2 regions of the Halomonas sp. A29 genome follow, and region 2 is predicted to be linked to the other one. Evidence: predicted binding sites of a transcription regulator. Region 2 holds the regulator's gene; the other holds the start of a gene.

Region 1 (9,996 bases), on a different contig from region 2:
CGCAGCCATTTTTATCAATAACACCAATCGTTCTCATTTGTGAAAATTATATCCGTCACCATGCCCGTAGGCTGCTATCTCGACTAGAACTGGCCTGAAAACTGGCGAGCACGAGCCGGATTCGCCAGACTTGCAGTAATGGTTAGCGGTATCGGCCAAGGAACCACTGAACGCCACATTGACGAGGCACCCCATGCGCAATCTCAAACTCGACCGCATCGATCGCATGCTGCTCGAAGCCCTCCAGCAGGACGCCCGTCTGACCACTGCCGAAATGGCAGAGCTCGTAAGTCTCTCCCCCTCTCCTTGCGCCCGACGCATTCGTCGGCTCGAACAGGCCGGGCTGATAACACGCTATCGTGCCGAGCTGGACAAGGTTCGGCTCGGCCTGATGATTACGATCTTCGTACAGGTCCGGCTCGACCAGCATCAGCAGGAGCGGGTCGAGGAATTCGAGAGCAACGTTCGAGACATGCCGGAAGTTGTCCAGTGCCATAGCGTTTCCGGCCACTTCGACTATCTGCTGCAAGTGATTACTGTCGATATGGATGCCTTCGAACTGTGGCTGAGACAGTTCCGACAGTTGCAGATGGTCAGCGCCGTGGATAGCAGCTTCGCGATACGCGCGATCAAGGAGAACGGCCCTCTCCCCTTGCCGTCTCAGTGAGATCAATCAACGTCCAGGCGGCCCCGGCATCGACGAACGCAGGGAGACAACATGGCGAAAGCCCCCATCACCGTATTCGGCGGAACCGGCTTTCTCGGTCGTCACGTAGTGCGAGAACTGTTCGATGCCGGCCATGCGGTTCGTATCGCGGCGCGTCGGCCTGAGCTACCCCAATGGGCCGAGCCTGACGATCCCCTGGAGCCGATGAGCGTCGATATCCGCAGCGAGAGCGACGTGGGCCGAGCCCTCGAAGGTGCCCTTGGGGCGGTCAATGCCGTGAGCCTCTACGTCGAGCAGCGCAAGCTGACTTTCGATCAGGTGCATGTGGAAGGTGCTGGACGCCTGGCTCGCCTGGCCCATGTACAGGGCGTCAAGACCTTCATCCACCTCTCTGGCATCGGCGCCCGCGCCTCGTCGCGCTCACGCTACGTCAGGGCACGGGGGCACGGCGAGTCAGCCGTCGTCGATGCCTATCCGAAGGCAATCATCCTGCGGCCAAGCGTCATGTTCGGCCCCGATGACGCCTTCCTCAGCCGCCTGGCAGACTTGACCCGGCTACCTATCATCCCGCTCTTCGGGAACGGAGAGACGAACCTGCAGCCAGTGCATGTAGTGGATGTGGCAAGGGCGATGGTGCGGCTATTGGGGGATGCTCCGCCGGCGCGTCGGCTATTCGAACTGGGCGGCCTGGATGTCCTGTGCTACCGCGAAGTGCTGGAACTGATCATGGCTCACCTGAAGCGCGAACGCACTCTACTCCCTGTGCCGTTCCCGCTGTGGCACCTTGCCGCCCTGCTGGCCTCCCCTCTGCCCGGGCCACCGCTGACCCGCGATCAGGTCTACATGATGGCCGAGGACAATACGGTCGGCGAAGGTGCGGGCACGTTCGCCGACCTGAACATCCTGCCGCGTTCACTGCGTGACGCCCTTCCCGCTTGCCTGCCGCCGGCTCAGAGCTCGGTCTCGTCGTCGGAGTAGAAGTCGAGATCCTCGAGGCGACCCAGCACGGCCGTGGCGATGTTGGCCAGATGCGCCGCCACGCGCTTGTAGTGCCGGGCCAGCAGCGAATAGGCCACGGCCTCGTGGAATGCGACTTGGTCCTCATCACGAAACAGCTCTTCGATCAGCCGGTCGCACTGCGGGCGCACCTCGCCGGCCCTGGTCAGTGCCTTGCGCGCCTGGGATTCGTCGGAGTCCCGAGCCGCCTTGATGACCATGCCGAACATCTCGACGACTTGCGCAGCGATCCGATCGAGCGGTTCCTGATACTTGGTGACATGGAAGCCTTCGCGATAGAAGTGCCCCACCTCGAAAACGTTCTTGCAGTAGTCACCGATTCGCTCGGCATCCTTGGCCACACTCATCAGGGCCAGGCAGATTGCCACATCGTGGCCGGGGTTGACGGTCAAGTGTCGCAATACCTTGCGGCGAATCGAGCGCTCGAGCTCGTTGATGCTGCGGTCGCGCTCGTAGAGCGGTTGCCGGACCTCGTCGGCAGGCGCCGTACTGTGCAATACCTCATTGGCACGATCGAACATCCAGGCACCGTTCTGCAGCATCTGGGTGAGATCCTCGAAGGCCAGGTTGATGGTGTTTTCCGAAGTCAGGGCGCTGTATAGCTGACGAAACATGGAGGAAACTCCCGAAATACCGCGCTCAGCGCAGGCTCGTGAACAGTTCGACGGCACCGATTCCCAGCAAGGGCACCACCAGGAACACACCGATGAGGAAAATGAAGGCGTAACGGGTCTGGCGCGCCGCCAGCTTGCCGTACCAGGTCGCCACCTTGAGCGGAATATAGCGCAGAGGCCACCAGATGGCGGTACCGATCACGTTGAAGGTGACATGGAACAGGGCCACCGTCATCGCGGCCGCGACCGGGTTGGCGGTAGCAGCCAGAACACTGGTCACCGTCGTTCCCAGGTTGGCGCCCATCATGAACGGCAGCACCCGCCGCAGACGCACGACACCAGCCCCGGCCAGGGGGACCATCAGGCTACTGGTGATGGTACTGGACTGCACCAGTACGGTAGAAACCAGGCCCACGCCGTAGGCCCGCAGATCGCTGCGGAAGAAATAGGTGCGAAACAGCCCGTCCATGTGGCGCAACAGCGCGCCGCGCAAGTTCTGCACCATGAAGATCAGGGCAGCGAACATCAGCAGCAGGCCCAGTCCTGCCACCATCAGCCCCTGGGCCGCCGGCGTCGGCATCAGCCAGGTTCCGATGGCGTTGAACAGGTCCACCACCGGCTGGGTGATGAGCTTGATGGGACTGTTGGGTCGCGCCACTTCCTCCAGGCCGATCAGTTCGGCCATCCAGCCAGCCAGGCGCGAAAAGATGCCACGTCCGGCTTCATGGAACAGACCGCTGATGAACTCGAGCGGGAAGACCACCAGCACGGTGAGAATATTGAAGAAGTCATGCATCAGCGCCGCGGTGAAGGAACGCCGGAAATTGCGTTTGATGCGCATGTTGGCCAGCGCCACGATCACGCCGGTGACGGCGGTGCCGATATTGGCCCCCATGATGGCAAACACCGCCGTGCCCAGCGACATCTCCCCGCTGGCTACCAGGGTCACGATCAGCGCCGAGGTAAACGAGGAGCTCTGTACGATCATCGTCACCAGCACGCCGGCCAGCAGCGCAATGAAGGGGTTCTCGCCATAGGCGAAAAGCTGGGTCAGGAAGTCGCTTGCACGGCCGAAGGTACCCAGGCCCGCGCCCAGGACGTTCAGGGCCGCCAGGAAGAGATAGAGGCAGAGCCCTGCATAGATACCGCGCATCCAGGCCGGCACTTCACGTACTGGCTCACGGGCCAGTGCCGAGCGCTGCGCTGCGTTGGAGGAAGGAGGTGGTTTCGACATGAATGGGCCGTTTGCTCTGTTCATGGAAATGTGACGGATGCATGACACCCACGTTACTGTCGGCGAACGGTATAGACTCCGTATGACAGTTTCATGACACCCGCCGCAGGGCTTCGATTTCGATGCCCCATTGATGAACTGCCACGGCATGCCTGGCCTCGCCGTGACCATAGCAGATGCCCGTACGAGCTGCCCGCCGGGGTAGCCACGAGTTCAAGCTCGCCGGAGCGGAACTTGACCACTCGAGCCAGAAGATGAGGGGCTGCCCCCAAAGCGGACGCCAACAGACGCCGGCCCCCTACTGCCAACGCCAGCCGTGTCGTTCCCACCACTCCACCGCAATGGCCCGGTTCTCAGCGTTGGCCCCTTCATTGAGCGTTTCGGTGAGGCGAACATAATCACTTCCGGTCTGAGCCATCAGCTGCGGGTCTTGGGTGGCCAATTGCAGCGCATACAACACCAGCATCAGTTCGTACTCGTCACGGGTGTCGATCAGGGCATACAGCAGCGGAATGGCTGGCTCGCCGATCTGGCCCAAACGCTCCGCTGAGATGTACCAGACCCGCGGATGCTCCCCACCGCCGTAGACATCGATGAAACGCCTGTCAGCCAGGCGGCTGATGTAATAGTGGGCTTCGTCCTCTTCCGAGGCGAAGAGTGGGGGGACCCAAAAGCGATCATGCTGGGTGGTACCCACCAAGGGCGCCGCCGGCTCGGTCGGCGAGACCTGCTCAGGCTCGGCAATGGCTGGCTCGGCTTCCGGTGCCGGGCGGCCGGCACAACCGCTCGCGAGAACAAGGGCGAATAGAATCGGGACGAATCTCAGGTCGTTCGGAATCACCTGGTACCACTCCTCTTGATCATATGCTGCATGGCGTCGTGCACGGATGCCATGGTAAGAACAAACATCAGTCTGGGCGAGGCATTCATTCGCCTGAAGGCCTCGAACGCAATGGCGTCCTCACCCTCGCTCAGCCTTCCCACATCGGTCTTTCGCTAGGCTGCGGCCTCAGCCCTCGCTCATGATCCCAGCCAGTGCCTTGGCCAGCACCGGTGCCATGAATACGGTATTGCTCTCATGGCCGACGGTGTCGGTACTCCATATCTCCCCCACTCCGGCCTGGCGAATGACACCAAGGGCATCGCCGGCAAACAGAGCGTGTGTCACCGCCACATCCACGCTGTCTGCCCCAGCGGCCAGCACTCGCTCCGCGGCCTGGGCCAGGGTGCGACCGGAACTGGCTATATCGTCCAAAAGCACCACCCGTCGGCCAGTAATGACGAGATCGGGCAGCGTAATTTCTACGTCGCAATCCCCGTGACGCTTCTTGATGCATGTGCCGTACTCCAGCGCCGCTGTTCGGGCCGCACTCTCAACCCACTGCCGCGACTCGGCGTCGGGCCCCAACAGCAGGGCATCGCGTCGCCTCTCGGCGATCGCCATAGCCAACTGCGGGGCCCCGGAAAGGGTGATGGCATGGCGCACGGGCACAGCCTGTTCGAGGCTCTCGATTCGGTGCAGGTGCGGATCTACGGTAATGACACTATCGAACAGCTCGGCGAGAAAGCCGCCGACCAGCCGCTGGCTGACCAGCTCACCCGGGCTGAAGGCGATGTCCTGGCGCATATAGGCCAGGTAGGGAGCTACCAGCACCAGACGCCCTACGCCTTGCTCACGAGCATGGCGCGCCAGCAGCATCAGCTCGACCAGCTTGTCGTTGGGACGATCCAGGCTACGATAGATCACCAGGCAGCCGGGCAACGCCATGTCTGGCAGGCGAAGACGGAGCTCCTCATCAGGGAAACGGTGGCATGCGATTCGATGCGCCTCGATGGCCGCCGCCGAAGCCAGGCGCCTCGCGGGAAGGGACTCCTCGTCGAAATAGAGCAGGATGGCGTGCATCAGAACTCCACGTTCAAGCGATTGATCTGTTCATGCTGACCGATACTGTAGCCGCTATCCCGCTCGCTACACTGGTGGGCAAAGCCACGCTCGCTACGGAAAGCGGCATGAACCCGGTAAAGTGGCTGGCCCTGCGCGACCTGATCGCCGATCTGGGCCAGCAGGTCGATGCCAGCCCCCTTGGCCTTGGGCGCACCGGCCAGACGCGCGACCTGCGCCAGCCGCAAGTTGTCGATGGCAATGACGACACCCGCCTGAGGCGCGACCACCTCGAACTGGTGCGGTGCCAGCTCGGGGTTGTCGAGGTCGAAGGGCTTCTCCCCTTGAGCGCGGATGATCGCCTGCATCTTTTCCAGGGCACGGCCGGAGTCGAGGATGTCGCGAGCGATGTCGAAGCCGTCGCCGCCGCGGATATCGGGGTCGAATTCGAGCATACGTCCCGCCAGACGCAGCGATTTTTGGCGCAGATCCATGGGCGCGTGTGGATGGTTGGTGAGTACTCGCATTACGTCGCGTGCTTCCAGAACGGGGCCGATACCGCGTCCGACTGGCTGGCTGCCATCAGTGATCACTACGTCCAGCATCAATCCCATACGGCCGGCCACGAATTCGAACAGCTTGCGCAGTCGGCGCGCCTCAGGCATTGATTTGACCTTGGCATGGGGTCCGACGGGAATGTCGAGCAGCAGGTGTGTCGAGCCAGCCGCCAACTTCTTGGACAGGATGGAAGCCACCATCTGTCCCGGTGAGTCGATCGAGAGCGGTCTTTCTACCGCAATCAATACGTCATCGGCCGGCGAGAGTTCGCTGGTGCCGCCCCAGGCCACACAGCCACGGTGAGTACGCACCAACTCACCCAACTCCTCAAAGGGCACTTCCACCTTGGCCAGTACCTCCATGGTATCGGCGGTTCCCGAAGGGGAAGTGATCGCTCGCGACGAGGTCTTGGGACACAGCAGGCCATGGGCCGCCACGATGGGGACCACCAACATGGAGGTGCGGTTGCCGGGAATCCCACCGATGCAGTGCTTGTCGACCACCGGATGTTCGTGCCAGTCGAGCCGTCGCCCCACCCGCCCCATGGCATCACTGAGATAGAAGACCTCCTCGCGGTCGAGCTCGCCTAGCTCACACGCCACCACGAAGGCCGTGAGTTCGATCTTCGAATAGCGCAGCTCGGCGATGTCCTGAACGATCTCACGGAAGTCTTGGCGCGAAAGCCGCTCACCGGCAATTTTTCGACGCAGGGCCGGGATCGACGATGGCGGCTCTGCTTGCGACACGCTGACAGGCTGCCCCTCTGCCACACCGAGCAGGGCGAAGGCATCCTCAGAAAGGCCAAGCTGGGTATGACCGACGATGGCGACATCATCCACTACGTTCAGGGTCGCCAGAATGCGCTGGCCGTTGGCCCGCACCTCCACCTTGGAAAGAGCCTGGAATCCCTCGGCCCGATATAGATCGCACTCCCGGTGCAGATAGGCAACGTTCTCGCGATAGGTATCAATGGCCACACGGCACAGTGCCAAGGGCAGGCCCGCCTCTTCGATGATTTCCTCGTCGGTCGTAGAGCGGTGTCCAGGGTTGTGCATGTAGTAGACCGTATACGCAGGGTCGATGAGTATCAGTCTGCCCCATTTCCTGCCACTTGGGCAGCGCAACGGCAAGCCAGCATGACCCAGGGCAAGCCTGCCGGGCTTCGTCGGCACAGGCAGCCCAGCAAAGCGCGGGGACACACGAATACTGTCTTAGCCGCTATGCTCCGAGAAACGAGAGAGAATTGACAGGAGGCAATATGAAGTTCGCCATCATGGGTAGCGGCGGGGTCGGCGGTTACTTCGGTGCCCGCCTGGCCGAAGCCGGCGAAGACGTCACCTTCATTGCCCGTGGCGAGCATCTGGCCGCCATGCAGCGCCATGGACTGTGCGTGCATAGCATCAAAGGCGATGTCGTGCTGGACAGCGTCAAGGCCGCGGATGATCCTGCCAGCATAGGTGAAGTGGATTGCGTGATCGTGGCCGTCAAGGCATGGCAGGTACGCGAAGCCGCCGAGTCGATTCGGCCGCTGGTCGGTCCCGACACACTGGTGCTGCCGCTGGAGAACGGCGTCGAGGCCGCCGACATCCTGGCCGAGGTGCTGGGTGACGCTCCTGTACTGGAAGGCCTGTGCGGCATCCTGGCCTGGCGAGAAGCACCGGGGCAGATTCGCCATGCGGGCGTGGACCCGTTCGTCCGGTTCGGCGAACGTGACAACCATAGCAGTGCCCGCACGGCACGGCTCAAGGCCGTTTTCGACAAGGCGCATGGCGTCAACGCCGAGATTCCCGATGACATTCGCGTCGCCCAGTGGAGCAAGTTCCTGTTCATCTGCGCCATGAGCGGTATTGGCAGCATTAGCCGGGCTCCCATCGGAGTCACACGCCAACTGCCCGAAACCCGAGCCCTGATCCAGGCCATGCTCGATGAGATCGACCAGGTAGCCCGTGGTCATGGCGTCGCCTTTCCCCCTGATGCCGTTGCCCGCGCCATGCAGTTCATCGATGCCATGCCGGCCGAGAGCACCTCCTCCATGCAGCGCAACATCATGGCCGGCGAGCCTTCCGAGCTGGAATCGCAGAACGGCGCCGTGGTGCGCCTGGGCCGCGCGGTGGGTGTGGCAACACCAGTTCACGCCATGATTCATGCCGCTCTGCTGCCTCAGGAGCTGGCAGCCCGAGGGGAAGTGCCGGCTGCCGAATGACAGCCCTTGTCCGTTGACTCTCTACAGGCGATGTCAAGGCTCGGATTGGAGTATTCTTAATGAACGAGACATGAAGCGACATACCCGTCCTGCTGGAGCACTACCATGACCGACGCCCCTCATAATGCCCCGGGCCAGCACTGGAACGCCGCCGCCTATGCCCATAACGCCGACTTCGTCGCCGAACTGGGCGATGCCGTAGTCAGGTTGCTTGCCCCTCAACCAGGGGAGCGCATCCTCGACCTGGGCTGTGGTGACGGTAACCTGACCGAAGTGCTGGCGAAATCCGGTGCCACCATCGTCGGTGTCGATGCCGCCGTCGACATGGTCGAGGCCGCTCGGGCGCGGGGACTCGACGCTCGTGTTCTGGATGCACATAACCTGCCTTTCGAGCACGAGTTCGATGCGGTGTTCAGCAATGCTGCCCTGCATTGGATGCTCAACCACCAAGCCGTGGTAGCCAGTATTCATCGCTCGCTGAAGCCGGGCGGGCGTTTCGTCGCCGAGTTCGGCGGTCACGGCAATGTTGCGGCGATCTGTACCGCCTTGCTGGCAGCACTACAGGCACGGGGCATCAGTGGCAAAGCCCGCTTCCCATGGTTCTTCCCCACTGCCGAGGAGTATCGGGAGTGTCTGGAAACGGCTGGATTCACCATCGAATCCATCGAATTGATCCCACGTCCTACGCGCCTGCCAACAGGCATGACCGGCTGGCTAGCCACCTTTGCCGCCCCCTTCCTGCATGGCCTGGACGAAGACTTGCGCGAGGCAGTACTGGATGACGTCTTGTCCTTGCTGACACCCAGCCTGCACGACAGCCATGGCAACTGGACAGCTGATTATGTCCGCTTGCGCGTGAAAGCACACCGCTGAGGCGTCAGCCCTGGCTTCGCCGGGCTGACACACTTCCATGTCGTGGCGCCGCCAAGCCGCCGCTAGCACGGGCCTGGCTGCACATCATCCGACTGCTTCCAATGGATTCCAGTCCGTGCGATTGGCCAGGAACTCGGGGCGCGGACGATTGCCGCAAAAGGGATTCAGCAGGCCGTTCTCGACGCTGTTGTAGACGAAAAAGAGGTTGCTGCGCGGCCAGCAGGACATGTTCATGTTGGAACCGTGCATGGTATTGCACTCGAACATCACCAAAGTGCCTGCAGGTCCCTTCGGCGCCTCGATCTCGCCCTTTAGCATCAGTTCGCGCAGGCTGGCATTGTCGGGGACACCCACATCCTGGCTCTTGAGGGACTCCTTGTAGTTGTCCGTCGGCGTACGCCCCACGCAAGGGACGAACTGCTTGTGGGAGCCCGGAATCAACATCAGCGGTCCATTGAACTCGCCGTTGTCGGTGAGAACGATGGAGCAGCTCAGCGAGCGCATACGCGGCATACCATCTTCGCTGTGCCAGGTCTCGAAGTCCGAGTGCCAATCGAAGCCCTTGCCCTTGAAGCCGGGCTTGTAGTTGATGCGTGACTGGTGAATGTACACGCCCTTGCCAAGCAACTGCTCGACCATCGCCAGCAGTCGCGGGTCCCGCGTCAATCGGCTGAAACGCTCGGAAACCTCATGTATCCCAAAGATCGAGCGAATCTCTTGTCGGCCAGGTTCGAGGATGGTGCCCTCGGACAGCTTCAGGTCCTCATCCTCCTCGTAGTCATGCAGCTCCTCGATGAAGGCCTGCATCTCGTCACGGTCGAAGAACCCCTCGAACGACAGGAACCCCTTCTCCTCGTATTCGCTAACCTGCTCCTCGCTCAGCGGACCTCCGCTGCGCTCTCCCCGCTCGGTAAAGACCACCGGGTCGATACGCTCGAACATGCCCAG
Region 2 (9,996 bases):
CTCACGCACGGTGAAGGTACCAAACCCGATCAGTGATACATCCTGCCCTTGGGCCACGCTGCCGGTGATCTCGTCGAGGATGACGTTGAGCACCTGGCTGGCCTTGTCTTTCGAAAGTTCCGCACGCTCGGCAATCGCCGCAGCTAGTTCTGGCTTACGCATACTACAGCCCTCCTGGTATTGGCTATTTCCCCGGCAACGTTGCCGGTAAGTTGTTATTCATCAATGGTGAAGCTCGAGCCGCCTGCCACTTCCCCGGGAGAGCCCGTTCCCCTTGCGTGGGTTCGTCCCTTGCTCTTGAAGCGTCAAGCACGATGACCGCCGAAACCGAATCGATAAACCGGCCGGAACGGTGACGTCACTAGCCTAGCAACGGCGGCGCCGCTCGCGCCAGCTCAACTTTCCGCTTCACGCAGGCTCCTGTCAACGCAAAGCCGATCAAACGTTCGTCTTGATCTTCGGCGAAAGCGGCCAGATCGGAGCCTTCGCCCTCGATTCGCCAGCGGGCCGGTACCGACAGCGGCGGTAGCGCTACCACCGGCAGCAGCGGTGTTTTCACCAGGACCGGCCAGGCGCCGTAGCTCACTTCGGTGGGCATTCCGTGGAGCGTGCGTGCCAGTGCCTTGGCGCTGGCCTGCAGCGGCTGGACGTACATGGCGTTGACCCCGGCCACGCAGGCCACGTCGCCCAGGGCATGGATGCCGGGAGCCGACGTGGCCAGGTAGCGATCGACCTGGATCCCCGCGGCATCCACCTCCAGCCCTGCCGTCAAGGCCAGCTCGCTACGCGGGCGCAAGCCCGTGGCCACCAGGACCAGATCGGCCTCGATCCTCTCGCCGTCATCGAGCGTCACGCCGATATCGCTGCCAGCCGCCTCCAGTCGCTTCAGGCCACGCCCCAGGTACAGAACCATACCCGCCTCGCTGAATGCCTCGCCCAGCGCCCGACCCAGCGGCTCCGGCAGCAGCCGCGGCAAGGGCGCATGCTCCGGCGCCACCAGGCTTACCGCATGGCCACCCGCTATCAGATCATTGGCGAATTCGCAGCCCACCAGGCCCGCACCGACGATCACCACCCGGGCCCGCCGACCGAGCGCTTCCAAGGCAGCATGAAAGGCGCGGTAGTCGTCGAGATCGTTGATGGTGAAGACGCGGCCGGCAAGCGCTTCGGGAATTGCAAAAGGCACGGCGGGGGCAGCACCGGTGGCCAGCACCAGCTCTCCCCATGCCAGGCGCTCCTCGCCGATGTGCAGGCAGCGTCCAGCCGGGTCGATGGCATCGACTCGGGTATGGGTGCGCACCACCGCACCCAACTGGTCGGCCACTTCCAGTGCCGAACGTGCCGCCAGCCGCTCCGGGGGGAGGTGCTTGGCAAAGCCGGTGGAAAGCAGCGGCTTGGAGTAGTCGTCACCGCTATCGCCAGTGATCAAGGTGATGGGGCGTTCGGCATCCAGCCCACGCAGTTGCTTGAGCAGGCCGATGCCCGCCATGCCGGAGCCGATGATGGTAAGAGGTGCGGTCATGGAACTCCTCGCCGATGGCTGGGCCGTGACCAAATGGCGCGACCCAGCACGGGGAATCGTGTCAGAACCGCATGTTACACTATGCGCCCCTAGTTCGACCCGGAGAGTGCCGGTGGCCCGGAACCACGCGGAGCGCCATGCCAATACCTGTCTTTCTGCCCCTTGGCGCCCCCTGGCTGCGGGCCGACCGGCGATGAGTCCGGCCTGGTGGGCCTGGGTAGCCACGCAGGATTCACTCACTGCGCGACTGATCGAGGCCGGTGCCGGCCGCTCTTTCCGCGTGCGCCTGCTCGACCAGCGCCTGGGCAAACCGCAACGCGACGAAGCCCAGGCCTTGGGGCTTCCCTTCGACCGCCTCGCCTGGCTGCGGGAAGTGGCGCTGTGCCTCGGCGAGCGGCCCTGGGTGGTGGCCCGTTCGGTGGCACCGCTGGCGCAGATGCGCGGCCAGCGGCTCGAGCGGCTCGGCGAGCGTTCACTGGGCAGTTGGCTGTTCCGCCAGCCCGACCTGGTGCGCAGCCCCATCGAGGTCACGGCCGCCCCTGCGCCCTTCCATTGCCTAACCGGCCCCTGGGGGCGGCGTTCGGTGTTCCGCCACGGCCGCTTCGCCGTGCTGGTGCAGGAATTCTTCCTTGATGAGATGGCGGATGAATTGGGTTTGCCATCGCGCTAGGATGATCGCCATCGAATGAGGAGACACCGATGGATCGCTCTCTGATGCGCCCCAAGGGGCTCGCCCGCCTGCCTGACTTCCTGCACCTGATGCGGCTGGACCGCCCCATCGGTACCTGGCTGTTGATGTGGCCGACGCTATGGGCGCTGTGGGTGGCCTCGGCGGGGCTTCCCGAGCGACACCTACTGCTGATCTTCGTGGCCGGGGTCTACCTGATGCGCGCGGCGGGCTGCGTGATCAACGACTACGCCGACCGCCACTTCGACGGCCATGTCGAACGTACCAGGAATCGACCGCTGGCGACCGGGCGCATCAGCGAGTACGAGGCCAAGTTCCTGTTCGCCAGCCTGGTCGCGGCGGCCTTCGTGCTGGTGCTGTTCACCAACCTGTTCACCATCCTGCTCTCCCTGGTGGGCGTGGTCTTGGCCTTCATCTATCCGTTCATGAAGCGCTACACCCACCTGCCGCAAGCCTTCCTCGGCGCGGCCTTCTCGTGGGCGATCCCCATGGCCTTCGGTGCCGTGCTCGGCCATGTGCCGCTGGAGGCCTGGCTGCTGTTCGCCGCCAACGTGGCCTGGACGGTGGCCTACGATACCGAGTACGCCATGGTCGACCGCGACGACGATCTCAAGATCGGCATCAAGTCCACCGCGGTGCTGCTGGGCCGCGCCGACCGCGCCGCCATCGGCCTGCTGCAACTGGTCACGCTAGGGCTGCTGGGCTGGGTCGGGCTTCGCCTGGGGCTCGGCGTGTTCTTCTGGCTGGGCCTGACGGGCATGGCCGCCACCTTCGTTCATCAGCAGTTCCTGATACGTGAGCGCAAGCGCGAACGCTGCTTCCAGGCCTTCCTCAACAACCACTGGTCGGGGCTGCTGGTGTTCGCCGGCATCGCCCTGAACCTGTGGCCCGTCACCAGCGCCTGAAGCCGCTGGCGACGGTGTCATCCAACTGTCATGATGGCGTGGTGAGATCGTCACCGACCCGTCACTGACCGCGAGGCTTCGGGATGACCGCCAAGACCGTACTGATCGTCGATGACGAAGCGCCGATCCGCGAGATGATCGCGGTGGCGTTGGAGATGGCCGACTATCGCGTGCTGGAGGCTGCCAACGCGCAGAGCGCCCACAGCATGATCGTCGACAACCAACCCGACCTGCTGCTGCTCGACTGGATGATGCCCGGCACCAGCGGCATCGAGCTGGCGCGCCGGCTGAAGCGCGAGGAAGCCACTCGTGAGCTGCCGATCATCATGCTCACCGCCAAGAGCGAGGAGGACAACAAGATCCAGGGCCTCGAGGCGGGTGCCGACGACTATATCACCAAGCCCTTCTCGCCCCGCGAGCTGGTGGCCCGGCTCAAGGCGGTGCTGCGCCGCACGACCCCCAGGGGTGTCGAGGAGCCGGTGGAAGTGGATGGCTTGATGCTCGACCCGGTCAGCCATCGCGTCAGCGCCGATGGCAAGGCCTTGGAGATGGGTCCCACCGAGTACCGCCTGCTGCAATTCTTCATGACCCATCAGGAGCGCGCCTACACCCGCAGCCAGTTGCTCGATCAGGTGTGGGGCGGCAACGTCTACGTCGAGGAACGCACCGTGGATGTGCACATCCGCCGCCTGCGCAAGGCGCTGGGCGACGCCCACCAGCACCTGGTCCAGACCGTGCGCGGCACCGGCTACCGCTTCTCCAACAAGGGCTGACATGCGTCCTTGGAGCCATGAACTCTGGCGCCTCGGGCTGCTCGCCGTTGCCGGCAGCCTGATCGGCTGGATGTTTTCGGCCCCGGGGCTCGGGCTCGCCGCAGGGATCGCCCTGCGCCTGGTCTATCATCTACGCCAGCTGCACGCCCTGCGTCGCTGGCTGACCCGCAATCCCCACAGCGAACCACCCGCGGCGACCGGCCTGTGGGGCGAGCTGTTCGACCGCCTCTATCGTTACCAGAAGGGCCAGCGACACACCCAGCACCGCCTGCAGGCGACTCTCAAGCGCATCCAGGAATCCTCCGAGGCGATGCGCGACAGCGTGGTAATGCTCGACCCACACGGCGACCTGGAGTGGTGGAACAGCGCCGCCGAGCGCATGCTGGGACTCAAGGCCGCCCACGACCGCGGCCAGCACATCACCAACCTGGTGCGTGACCCGCGCTTCGTCGCCTACTTCAACGCCCGTGATTACCGCGAGCCACTGACGTTGACCTCACCGGTCGACGAACGCAAGGTGCTGCAGTTCCAGATCACCCTCTACGGCGACGACGAGCGCCTGGTGATGGCGCGCGACATCACCCGCCTGCACCGCCTGGAAGAAATGCGCCGCGATTTCGTCGCCAACGTCTCCCACGAGTTGAGAACCCCGCTGACCGTACTGGCGGGCTATCTCGAGACTTATTCCACTTATGCCGAGCAGCTACCATCGCGCCTGGCCCAGGGGTTGATCCGTATGCAGGAGCAGACCACCCGCATGCAGAGCCTGGTCAACGACCTGCTGCTGCTGTCGCGGCTGGAGATCGACCAGGGCGGCGAGGATCACCTGCCTTTGGCCGTGCCGGCGCTGCTCGAGGAGGTGCGCCAGGACGCCGAGGCGCTGGCGGCGGGACGCCAGCAGGTCCGCGTCGAGGTCGAGGAGGAGCGGTATCTGCTCGGCAGCGATGCGGAGATCCACAGCGCGCTGTCCAACCTGGCCTCCAATGCGGTGCGCTACACCGCCGAGGGCAGCCAAATCGTGCTGCGCTGGAAACCGCATCCCAAGGGCGCCTGCCTGGAAGTAGAGGACAACGGCGAGGGCGTCGACCCGGTTCACATTCCCCGACTCACCGAGCGCTTCTACCGGGTCGACAAGGGGCGCAGCAGCGAAAGCGGCGGCACCGGGCTGGGGCTCGCCATCGTCAAGCACGTGCTGCTGCGCCACGACGCCTATCTAGAGATCGAATCCCACCCCGGCCACGGCGCCCTGTTCCGCTGCGTGTTCCCCGCTTCCCGCCTGGCGGCGGCGGAAATGGCCGCTGGCTGAGCCATACCGGCACCAGACGCAACCGCGAGGCTTGAAGCACGACTGTCGCTGCGTCTCATTCTTGTGTATGCTCCGTATTAGTAGATTGTTTTTTAACCATTTTTATCGTATCAGCCCCGCCGCACAGACTTCGACAACGACACGGCACGGGCACTGCAAGGGACTCCTGAATGGCAAGGAAACAGGACGAGATCAGGCGTCAGAACAGGGAAAGTATCTTGCTTGCCGCCGAGTGCGTCTTCGCGGAAAAAGGCTATGCAGGGGCCTCGATGGGCGACATCGCCAAGCTCGCCGAACTGCCTAAGTCCAATGTGCATTACTACTTTTCCACCAAGGAGGAGCTCTATCGCGAGGTGCTGCTGGAGCTGCTCGAGGTGTGGAAACAGGATGCACTCTGCTTCGAGCTCTACGACGATCCGCGCATCGTTCTCGCTACCTATATTCGGGCCAAGATGCAGCACTCACGCAGCCGTGCTCACGGCTCCAAGGTCTGGGCAGCGGAGGTGATGCATGGCGCCCCCATGCTCAAGGAGGAGCTACGCGAGAATCTCTACGAGTGGGCCAAGCTCAAGGAAGCCAAGATTCGCGAATGGATCGAGAACGACCGCATCCTGCCGGTGGAGCCCTCCTACCTGCTCTACATGATCTGGGCCTCGACCCAGCACTACGCCGATTTCGATTATCAGATCGCCCTGCTCAACGACGACCACCCCCTCGATGACCTGCAGTTCGAGAAGGCGGTACAGTCGGTCACCGGGGTGATCCTGCGCGGAATCGGCCTCTCTCCCTGAGGGCCGCAGGAACGGCGACACCTCCCGAAGAGGTGTCGCCGACGACGCTACAGGGCACTGGCGGCACTTTTACGGAACGGGTTGCGCGGATCCTCCTCCCAGCTCATGTAGGGCTTGCCCGTTTGCTGCGGCAGCATGCTGATACAGTCCTGCACCGGGCAGGTGATCTGGCACAGGTTGCAGCCCACGCACTCCTCCTCGATCACTTCGTAGCGCCGCGCACCGCTGGCATCGACCAGCTTGGCGATGGACTGGTGCGAGGTGTCCTCGCAGGCGATGTAGCAGCGCCCGCACTGGATGCACTTGTCCTGGTCGATATGCGCGATGGTCTTGAAGTTCATGTCGAGGTGCTTCCAGTCGGTGGTGTTGGCCACCGCCCGGCCGGAGAACGCTGCGATCGAGCCGTAACCCTTCTCCGCCATCCAGCGCGACAGGCCGTCCTTCATCTCCTCGACGATACGAAAGCCATGCAGCATGGCGGCGGTACACACCTGCACGCTGCCGGCCCCCAGCGCGATGAACTCCGCCGCGTCGCGCCAGTTGGACACCCCCCCGATACCGGAAATCGGCAGGTCGCGAGTCGCAGCGTCGCGGGCGATCTCGGCGACCATGTTCATGGCGATGGGCTTGACCGCGCTGCCGCAGTAGCCGCCGTGGGTGCTCTGGCTGCCGACGGTGGGGCGGGCCACCATGGCATCCAGGTCGAGGCTGGTGATGGAGTTGATGGTGTTGATCAGCGATACCGCATCGGCGCCACCGCGCAGGGCGGCCTGGGCCGGGGCACGAATGTCGGTGATGTTGGGGGTCAGCTTCACGATCACCGGCCTGGAGTAGTACTGCTTGCACCAGCGGGTGACCTGCTCGATCAGATCCGGATTCTGCCCCACGGCGGCGCCCATGCCACGCTCCGGCATGCCGTGGGGGCAGCCCAGGTTGAGTTCGATGCCGTCGGCCCCGGTGGCCTCGACCAGTGGCAGGATGTGTCTCCACGCGGCCTCCTCGCAGGGCACCATGAGCGACACGATCAGCGCGCGGTCGGGCCAGGCCTTCTTGACCTCGGTGATCTCACGCAAATTGATGGCCAGCGAGCGGTCGGTGATCAGCTCGATGTTGTTGAACCCAAGCACTTCGCGGTTCTTGCCGAAATGGGCCGAGTAGCGTGACGAGACGTTGACCGCGGGCGGATCCTCACCGAGGGTTTTCCACACCACGCCGCCCCAGCCCGCCTCATAGGCACGCACGACGTTGTAGGCCTTGTCCGTGGGCGGGGCAGACGCCAGCCAGAAGGGGTTCGGCGCCCGGATGCCGGCGAAGTCGACGGAGAGATCGACGCCATTCACGAGCTCGCGGCTCGACTCATTGGAAAGCGCTGTCATGCGGCCTCCTGCTGAAGCATCAGGGCCTGGTGGATGGCGCGTGCGGCAAGCTTGCCGTGCTGCACCGCCTGTACGGTGAGATCCTGCCCCGGGGCGATGCAGTCGCCACCGGCATAGACGCCGGGGAGCGAGGTCTGGAAGTCGTCGCCGACCTGGATTCGCTCGCCGTCGCGAGCCAAGCCCGCCGCCAGCGGGTCGCCGAGGCTGGCGCCGTCGAAGCCCTGGCCGATGGCCTTGAAGATGGCATCGGCGGCGATATCGAAGGTCTCACCGGTGCCCGTCAGGCGGCCGGCTTCGTCGCGCGTCTTCTCGAAGCGCATGCCGGCTACCCGTCCCTCGCCATCGAGCAATACCTCCAGGGGCCTGGCCCAGGTCAGCATGCGCACGCCGTTGGCCTTGGCGATCTCCTGCTCGTGGCCGGTAGCCGACATCGCCTCGGCGCCCCGCCGATAGACCAGCGTGACCTCCTCGGCACCCAGCCGGGCCATCTGGGTCGCCATGTCGATGGCGGTATTGCCGGCGCCGATCACGACGCAACGACGCGCCAATGGCAGCTCGGCCAGATCGCCGGCCTGACGCAACTCGCGAATATAGTCGACGGCAGGCATCAGCCCCGGGGCCGATTCGCCGGTCAGGCCCAGCTCGCGGCTGGCGCCGAGCCCCAGGCCAAGGAAGACCGCATCGAAGTCGTCTCGCAGCTGCGCAAGCTCCAGCTCGCGCCCCAGCCGCTGGCCATGGCGAATCTCGATGCCACCGATGCCGAGCAGGAACTCGACCTCGCGGCGGGCGAAATCGTCGGTCATCTTGTAGCGGGCGATGCCGTACTCGTTGAGCCCGCCGGGCTTCGCCTCGGCCTCGAAGATCGTCACCCGGTGGCCGAGCATTGCCAGGCGATGGGCGCAGGAGAGCCCCGCCGGGCCGGCGCCGACCACCGCCACGTGGCGGCCGCTGTCGGCGGCACGTCGGAACGGATGCCCGTCGAAGCGCATGTGATCGGTGGCGTAGCGCTGCAGGAGCCCGATCAGCACCGGCTGGCACTCCTCATGATGATTGCGCACGCAGCTCTGCTCGCAGAGGATCTCGGTGGGGCAGACCCGCGCACAGCTGCCGCCCAGGATGTTCTGTTCGAGGATGGTATGTGCGGCACCGTTGATGTTGCCCTCGCCGATCTGACGGATGAAGCGCGGGATGTCGATGTCCGACGGACACGCCTCGATGCAGGGAGCATCGAAGCAGTACAGGCAGCGCTGGCTCTCGATCTGCGCCTGGCGTTCGCTGAGCGGCGGATGCAGATCACGGAAGCCCTCGGCGAGCCGGGTCGCGTCATAGGCCGGGGCTTCACCGACCCGGGGCAGGTGATTCAAGGAGTGGGTCACGGTCGTTACCTCGTTGTTCTTGGCTGTATGTCACCGGACTGAACGCCGCCGGTCACGGCGTCCTTAGTCGCGCTTTACCGCCTGCGGTGCGTGGAGTTCGGCGCGACGCTTGAGCAGGTCGAAGACACCTGGGTAGGCCGGGCGCTCCAGATAACGGCCGGCACCGCGTTCGGCGCGCAGCTCCCCGTCGCGCCATACCCACTTGCCCTGGCTCACGGTGTGACGGGGTATGCCGCGCACTGTCTTGCCTTCGAAGATATTGAAGTCGACGTTCTGGTGATGGGTCTCAGCCGAGATGGTGCGAGTGCCGCTGGGATCCCACACCACCAGGTCGGCATCGGCACCGACCTGTATCGAGCCCTTGCGCGGGTAGAGGTTGAAGATGCGGGCGGTGTTGGTAGAGGTCAGCGCCACGAAGTCGTGCATCGACAGCTTGCCGCTGTTGACGCCTTCATCCCACAGCACCGCCATACGGTCCTCGACGCCAGCGGTACCGTTGGGAATCTTGGTGAAGTCGTCCTTCCCGGCGGCCTTCTGTTCGGCGCAGAAGCAGCAGTGATCGGTGGCGGTGGTCTGCAGATTGCCCGACTGCAGGCCATGCCACAGCGCCTCCTGATGCCCCTTGGGGCGGAACGGCGGGCTCATCACGTGGGCCGCGGCGCGCCCCCAGTCGGTGTCCTGGTAGACGCTGTCGTCGAGCACCAGATGGCCGGTCAGACATTCGCCATAGACCGGATGGCCCTGCTGCCGCGCGTAGGCGATCTCGTCGACGGCATCGCGGGTAGAGACGTGCACCAGGTAGATGGGGGCCCCAAGGGTGCTGGCGATGCGAATGGCGCGGCTCGCCGCCTCGCCCTCGACCTGTGGCGGCCGCGAGAGTGGATGCGCCTCGGGCCCGGTCATTCCCTCGGCCAGCAGCTTCTGCTGCATGTGGTAGACCAGTTCGCCGTTCTCGGCGTGCACCGTGGGTATCGCACCAAGCTCCAGGCAGCGCGAGAAGCTCTGCACCAGAATATCGTCGGTGGCCATGATGGCGCCTTTATACGCCATGAAGTGCTTGAAACTGTTGACGCCGTGCTCTCGCACCAGGGTGCCCATCTCCTCGCTCACGCTGTCGTCCCACCAGGTGATGGCGACATGGAAGGCGTAGTCGGCGGCAGCCTTCTCGGCCCAGCCGCGCCAGGTCTCGAAGGCCTCCATCAGCGACTGGCCGGGGTTGGGAATCACGAAGTCGATGATCGAGGTAGTACCGCCGGCCA

The links. Region 2 encodes PhoB, which activates phosphate uptake and scavenging genes when phosphate is short. Its sites were predicted from a motif close to TGTCATANNNNTGTCANA; they were not measured.
Region 1: a site for PhoB is predicted at 3,614-3,631, ahead of SPH52_RS12300 (Na/Pi symporter). Genes of this name have one in related genera too.

The regions. Positions count from the first base shown of each region.
Region 1 is NZ_JAXQPR010000005.1:404,346-414,341, forward strand. Features, by position in the region: gene SPH52_RS12285 (Lrp/AsnC family transcriptional regulator) at 194-667, shown strand; gene SPH52_RS12290 (complex I NDUFA9 subunit family protein) at 719-1,645, shown strand; gene SPH52_RS12295 (phosphate signaling complex PhoU family protein) at 1,618-2,298, opposite strand; gene SPH52_RS12300 (Na/Pi symporter) at 2,324-3,532, opposite strand; gene SPH52_RS12305 (hypothetical protein) at 3,831-4,373, opposite strand; gene SPH52_RS12310 (ribose-phosphate diphosphokinase) at 4,542-5,435, opposite strand; gene SPH52_RS12315 (thymidine phosphorylase family protein) at 5,435-7,027, opposite strand; gene SPH52_RS12320 (2-dehydropantoate 2-reductase) at 7,231-8,175, shown strand; gene SPH52_RS12325 (class I SAM-dependent methyltransferase) at 8,281-9,048, shown strand; gene thpD (ectoine hydroxylase) at 9,133-9,996, opposite strand, start outside.
Region 2 is NZ_JAXQPR010000006.1:240,972-250,967, reverse strand. Features, by position in the region: gene SPH52_RS13605 (HU family DNA-binding protein) at 1-162, opposite strand, end outside; gene SPH52_RS13600 (FAD-dependent oxidoreductase) at 362-1,522, opposite strand; gene SPH52_RS13595 (chorismate--pyruvate lyase family protein) at 1,635-2,192, shown strand; gene ubiA (4-hydroxybenzoate octaprenyltransferase) at 2,222-3,115, shown strand; gene phoB (phosphate regulon transcriptional regulator PhoB) at 3,199-3,888, shown strand; gene phoR (phosphate regulon sensor histidine kinase PhoR) at 3,890-5,194, shown strand; gene SPH52_RS13575 (TetR family transcriptional regulator C-terminal domain-containing protein) at 5,365-5,985, shown strand; gene preA (NAD-dependent dihydropyrimidine dehydrogenase subunit PreA) at 6,033-7,361, opposite strand; gene SPH52_RS13565 (NAD(P)-dependent oxidoreductase) at 7,358-8,737, opposite strand; gene hydA (dihydropyrimidinase) at 8,801-9,996, opposite strand, start outside.